2 regions of the Glutamicibacter arilaitensis Re117 genome follow, and region 2 is predicted to be linked to the other one. Evidence: predicted binding sites of a transcription regulator. Region 2 holds the regulator's gene; the other holds the start of a gene.
What was found. The regulator HrcA, encoded in region 2, represses chaperone genes, less so after heat shock. The targets are predictions, from matches to a motif close to TTNGCACTCGNNNNNNNCGAGTGCNAA.

Region 1 (3,386 bases), 1.3 Mb from region 2:
CTTGCGGCGGGAAGCTTAGAAGCCGCCCATGCCGCCCATGCCACCCATGTCATCTCCACCGGCTGGAGCAGCGCCAGCAGGAGCTGGCTTTTCTGCGACAACAGCTTCGGTGGTCAGGAACAGGCCAGCGATCGATGCTGCGTTCTGCAGAGCCGAACGGGTTACCTTCACTGGGTCGTTGACGCCAGCTTCCAGCAGGTCCACGTACTGACCGGTGGCAGCGTTCAGGCCGTGACCTGCAGGCAGGCCCTTGACCTTGTCAGCCACGACGCCTGGCTCCATGCCAGCGTTCAGTGCAATCTGCTTCAGAGGTGCTTCGATGCCAACGCGAACGATGTTCGCACCGGTTGCTTCGTCACCTTCCAGAACCAGCTTCTCGAATGCAGCAGCGCCAGCCTGGATCAGTGCAACGCCACCACCGGCGACGATGCCTTCTTCAACAGCTGCCTTGGCGTTACGCACAGCATCCTCGATGCGGTGCTTGCGCTCCTTGAGCTCTACCTCGGTAGCCGCGCCAGCCTTCAGCACAGCGACACCGCCGGAGAGCTTTGCGTGGCGCTCCTGCAGCTTCTCGCGGTCGTAGTCCGAGTCGGTGTTCTTGATCTCGGCTGCGATCTGGGACTTGCGGCCCTCGATTGCGTCGGCTTCGCCGCCGCCTTCAACGATGGTGGTTTCGTCCTTGGTGATAACGACCTTGCGGGCGGTACCCAGGACTTCCAGGCCTACGTTGTCCAGGGACAGGCCGATTTCCTCGGAAACAACCTGGCCACCGGTGAGGATGGCGATATCGGTCAGCATGGCCTTGCGGCGGTCGCCGAAGCCTGGAGCCTTGACAGCAACAGACTTGAACAGGCCACGGATCTTGTTCAGGATCAGGGTAGCCAGTGCTTCGCCTTCAACATCTTCGGCGATGATCAGCAGCGACTTGTTGGACTGCATGACCTTCTCCAGCAAGGTAACCATGTCCTTGACCGAGGAGATCTTCGAGTTCACGATGAGGATGTATGGATCCTCAAGAACGGTTTCCTGGCGCTCAGCATCGGTAACGAAGTAAGCGGAGATGTAGCCCTTGTCGAAGCGCATGCCCTCAGCCAGCTCAAGCTCCAGACCGAAGGTGTTGGACTCTTCAACGGTGATGACGCCCTGCTCGCCGACCTTGTCGAGAGCTTCAGCGATCAGACCGCCGATTTCCTTGTCGCCAGCGGAGATCGAAGCGGTAGCAGCGATCTGCTCCTTGGATTCGATCTTCTTCGCAGCGGCGAACAGTTCAGCGGTGACAGCTTCTACAGCCTTGTCGATACCGCGACGCAGTGCGATTGGGTCAGCACCTGCGGCAACGTTGCGCAGGCCTTCCTTGACCAGTGCCTGTGCCAGTACGGTTGCGGTGGTGGTACCGTCGCCAGCGACGTCGTCAGTCTTCTTGGCAACTTCCTTGACCAGCTCTGCGCCGATCTTCTCGTAAGGATCTTCGAGGTCGATTTCCTTAGCGATGGATACACCGTCGTTGGTGATAGTAGGGGCGCCCCACTTCTTTTCCAGAACGACGTTGCGGCCGCGTGGGCCTAGGGTGACCTTTACCGCGTCAGCAAGGGTGTTCAGGCCGCGCTCTAGTCCGCGGCGTGCTTCCTCGTCAAATGCAATCATCTTAGCCATTGTGGCGTACGGTCCTTTCGGGACGATTTTGCGAAAATGCAACCGACAGACAGCGCCCGCGACGGACGAGTGGAGCGGCGTGGCATCGGGCCAGCAGCCGTTTCAGCTCTCGCTATCTGAGGTATTTTCCACGCTCCACGCGTTGCGTACGCTTCCTGGTGCTTCTTGAAGTTCCCCTAGGAACGCCAAAACCGACCAGCGTTAGCAGTCACAACACGAGAGTGCTAATACAAATATTGGCACTCTCGCATGGCGAGTGCAAGCTGATCGGCTGTAAGCGAATGGAATTATGAACGAATTATTCGTTTAGCCCCAAGGTGTCATCGGTGCCCAAAACCACGGTGACTCGGTTCGGGATGTTGGTAGTCTGCAAAACTTCCTCGACTTTCAAGACTTCGGCAGCTTTTTCAGCAGTAGTCCGGTAGGACTCAGACATGTAATAAACCGCCGAAACTTCGGCTGGCTTGGTCCAGTTGTCGGCCACGATGCTGGTAAATCCGGCTTCGGTCATGGCGTCTTCGCCTGCGGTGGCCAAGCCGGCGATGTTTGCAGCGTTATACACGCCGATCAGTTGGCCGTAGAGCACGTCTTCATCATCGATGGTGCTCGATGGCGATTCGCTTTCGCTCGGGGTAGCTTCCTCGGAGCTCTGCGGGGTCTCTTCCTGGGACTGCGACGATTCGCTGCCAGTGGAAGTGGCAAGGGTTTCCTTCAGCTGCGGACCAAAGATAAAGGACAGGGCACCGATCACCAGCACGAGCACAGCGGTCAGCACTACCCAGCGCAATTTTCCACCGGTTGACTTCGACGCGGCGGACTGCGCCCATCCGTGGGCGTGGTGCGAGCCCACACGGGTGCTGAATTCCGGAACGCGATCAAATTCGTCACGCGGGTAGTTGGTCATTCTTGTCCTTGCTCGAGGTCTGATTGGTCACGGCAGGCAGGGTTATCTTCCCGTGCCGACCTTACCGCCCACGCGACGTTTTGTGGAACGTGCTCTGCGCAGGCGCTTGACCAACATCGGGTCGTAGGCCAGTGCCGCGTCGGTTTCAATCAGCTGGTTCAACAACTGGTAGTAATTCGTCGGCGACATCGAAAATTGCTTGGTAATGGCTTGTTCTTTGGCCCCGGCATACTTCCACCACAACTTTTCCAAGGTGAGGATCTGCTGCGAACGTTCGTCCAATTCTGAATCCGGGTTCATCACGAAATCCACCAGCAATTCATTTTCAGCCATACGCTCTCACCTCGATCCTTAGTTCGATTTTCTCGGGTTTCAGTTATGCATGCAATCCGCCTTCGGCAGACATACCACCGATATTCTAACCAATCCGCTTGCCTAACGCCGTGTGGCCGAGCACAGGCACGCCAGAAAAACGGCACAATTAACTCTATGGACGATTTGCAGCCAGCACTTTTCGACGCACCTGGGCCAGCCCCGTTGCCCGTTTACGAAGCCTCGGATTTCCCTTTTTACCATGGGGCGAAATCAATGGCCGACCTCGGGTTTATCGCGCCAGACTGGGTTCAGGCGCTCCAGGAGCAGGACTCACTGCTCAAGTCCCTGGCGTCGCTTCTAGCTGCCCGCTCAGCGGCCGGTGAACAGATCCTGCCAGCGCCAGAGGTGATGTTCCGCGCACTGAGTCTGCCATTGTCTGAGGTCAAGGTCCTAATTATTGGCCAGGACCCTTATCCGACGCCCGGGCATCCCAATGGACTTGCCTTCGCGGCCA
Region 2 (3,386 bases):
GTAATGCTGCACCGTGGACAGCAATCGCTGCCAGCCGATACCGATGTCTTCTGCCGTAGCATGCGGCCATCCGAAGGCCTTGAGCACCCCGGTCTTCCATTCGGTGCCCTTGGGGATCACCGGCCACGCCTTGATGCCCAGGGTGGATGGCTTGATCGCCTGCCAGACGTCGATGTACGGGTGGCCGAGGATCAGCACGTTCTGCGCCGCCCCAGGAACCTTCATTGCTTCGGCCACGATATGCCATTCCTTGGTGCCTTCGACCAGATGGTCCACCAGGATCCCCAGACGCCGCTGCCCGGAAGGCGCAAAGTCACGGATCGCCCCTGCTAGATCGTCCACGCCGTGCAATGGCTCCACAACGATGCCTTCGACACGCAGGTCATGGCCCCAAACTTTTTCAACCAATTCAGCATCGTGCTTGCCTTCCACCCAGATGCGGCTGGCGCGGGCTTCACGGGCCTTCAGCCCGGATACTGCCCGTGAGCCTGAGGCGGAGACCAGTTTCTTCGGCATGTCGGCCTTGGCTACCGGTTCCACGATTTCCACAGCTTCACCCTCGAGGAAGAAGCCGAACCCTGCTTGGAAGGAGCGTGTCTTGCCGTGGCGGTCTTCGAGCACGATCACCCGCATGCCGCCGGCTTTTTCGGTACGGATGACTTCTCCCACCCATCCGGTGGTGGCGTCTTCAAGAACCATGCCACGCTCAACGGGGACCTGGCGGAGTTTTTTCGGTGCCGGTGCACTGAGATCTTGCGGTCCCCAGGAGTAATTAGTCACGTACTGCCTTTCGCTGTGATCGAATACGCTCGAAATCCAATGCTAGCAACAGCTGAACGTATTAGACTTGGCACTTGACAGGTTAGAGTGCCAAAGCCGGGCACGAGGATTCCAAGGAGGTGCTGTGATGACAGAGCCACGACGTTTAGACGTTCTGCGCGCCATCGTGGAGGACTACGTCCAATCCCGCGAGCCAGTGGGTTCCAAGGCCCTATTGGATCGGCACAACCTCGGGGTCAGCGCAGCCACCATCCGCAATGACATGGCCTTGCTAGAAGAAGAAGGGCTCATTGCAGCCCCGCACACTTCTTCTGGACGCATTCCCACCGAAAAGGGATACCGCCGCTTTGTCGATGAGATCGGCGAGCTGAAGCCGCTTTCGCGCGCTGAACGTGACGCCATCAACAAGATCCTGGACCGCTCCACGGACCTGGATGAGATGCTCAAGAGCACCGTTCGGCTGCTGGCCCGGTTGACCAACCAGGTGGCGATGATACAGGTGCCGCATTACGACACCGCCTCATTGAAGAACTTGGATCTGGTAGGCCTCGGCTCCACCCAGGTGCTGATGGTGATGATCGCCTCCAACGGTACGGTGGATCAGCGCATGATGCCGGTGCAGCGTTCGTACTCGGATAACGAGATGAATGATTTGAAGCAGTGGCTGCTCAATAACTTCGGGGGAGTGCAGCTGGCAGAACTTGCCAACAAGCTCAACCGTACCGAAGTCAGTCCGGCACACCAGGCCGAACCATTGGTGCAGCAGGTCTTCGGCGCGCTGGAGGAAATGGCCCAGGCGGCCAACGCCCAGCGCATCATCATGGCCGGCACCGCCAACCTTGCACGTGTGGAGGGCGACTTCCCGCTGAGCATCACCCCGGTACTTGAAGCACTGGAGGAGCAGGTAGTGCTGCTCAAGCTCTTCTCCGAGCTGGAAGCGGATTCGCGCGGCGTGGCCGTGGCCATCGGCACGGAGAACCACTACGGGCAGCTCTCCGATGCGGCCGTGATTGCCACGACGTACAGCACCGACGTGCGCAACAAGCTCGGCGTGCTGGGCCCCACCCGGATGAACTACCCGACCTCCATGGCCTCGGTGCGGGCAGTGGCACGGTACCTGTCGAAGATTTTGGCTAACTAGCCTCGCTGGGCACTGGCCCGGTATTACCGATTTTCAAGTTTCTTAGGAAAGGACACGGCGAATAACGTGAGCTCGCATTACGAGACCCTAGGCGTTGCCAAGGACGCGACCCCGCAGGAAATCAAGAGTGCCTACCGCAAGTTGGCGCGTAAGCTGCACCCGGATGTAAACCCAAGCGACGATGCTGCAGAGCAGTTCAAGCTGGTCACCCGTGCCTACGAAGTCCTTTCCGACCAGACCAAGCGCCAGAACTACGACACCACGGGCGACGAAAATGGCAATGGCCATCCAGGCTTCGGCGGTGGCGGCCAGGGCTTCGGCGGTTTTGGCGACATCTTCGAGCAGTTCTTTGGCGGCGGCGGAGCCCAGGGCCCGGCCTCGCGTACCCAGCCGGGACGCGATGCGCTGATCACCATCACCATCGACCTGGAAGATGCCGTCAAGGGCACCGTCTACCCGTTGGAAATGGAAACTGCGGTTACCTGCAAGACCTGCAACGGCTCGTGCACCCGTGAGGGCACCAGCCCGGTCACCTGCGACATCTGCCATGGCGCCGGCCAGGTCCAGCGTCCGGTACGTTCCTTCCTGGGCCAGATGATGACCGTGGAAACCTGTGCTGCCTGCGGCGGTTTCGGCACCACCATCCCTGATCCATGCCTGGAGTGCAACGGCGAAGGCCGCGTGCGAGAGCATGTATCCAAGTCGCTGAACGTGCCTGCCGGTGTTGACTCCGGTACCCGTATCCAGCTGCGCGGCCAGGGCGAGGCCGGCCCGGGTGGCGGCCCTAACGGCAACCTGTTCGTCGAGGTCGATGTGCGCCGCCACAAGGTCTTCGAGCGTGCCGGCACCGACCTGCACGCCAAGATGAGCCTGCCGATGACCGCCGCCGCACTGGGTTGCGAGTTGAAGCTGGAAACCTTCGACGGCGAGCAGCGCATCAACGTGGAGCCAGGAGCCCAGGATGGCGATACCGTCACCTTGTCCGAGCTTGGCGTACCACGCCTGCGTGGCGGCAAGCGCGGGGACATCATCGTGCATCTGCAGGTGGAGACCCCAACCAAGCTCGATGCTGCACAGCGCGAGCTGCTCGAGCAGCTGGCTAAGCTGCGTGGCGAGGAAATGGCAGCTGGTCGTGTCGAGCACACCGGCGGCATGTTCTCCCGCCTGCGTGAGAAGCTGAACCAGCGCTAAGCATGAGCAACCATAGCTTCGTCATCGAAGGGCAGCAGGCTCAAGAGGCGGCTCCTGGCGACATCCTCGAACTGGCTGGCGCCGAGGCGCACCACGCGGTCACCGTCAAGCGTGTCACCGCCGGCGAGCATCTGGATCTGCTTGACGGCAAGGGCCTGCGCCTGACCGTGGAGGTCACCGCAACCGCCAAGGACCTTTTGTCAGTGAAGGTTCTGCGACGCACCGAAGAAGCGATCAGCGACCACCCGGTCACACTGGTCCAGGCCCTGTCCAA

Region 1: a site for HrcA is predicted at 1,855-1,881, ahead of groL (chaperonin GroEL). Genes of this name have one in related genera too.

The regions. Positions count from the first base shown of each region.
Region 1 is NC_014550.1:612,135-615,520, reverse strand. Features, by position in the region: gene groL (chaperonin GroEL) at 16-1,653, opposite strand; gene AARI_RS03275 (LytR C-terminal domain-containing protein) at 1,952-2,557, opposite strand; gene AARI_RS03270 (DUF3263 domain-containing protein) at 2,600-2,890, opposite strand; gene AARI_RS03265 (uracil-DNA glycosylase) at 3,146-3,386, shown strand, end outside.
Region 2 is NC_014550.1:1,917,337-1,920,722, reverse strand. Features, by position in the region: gene AARI_RS09235 (DUF3097 family protein) at 1-780, opposite strand, end outside; gene hrcA (heat-inducible transcriptional repressor HrcA) at 908-1,921, shown strand; gene dnaJ (molecular chaperone DnaJ) at 1,988-3,112, shown strand; gene AARI_RS09220 (16S rRNA (uracil(1498)-N(3))-methyltransferase) at 3,115-3,386, shown strand, end outside.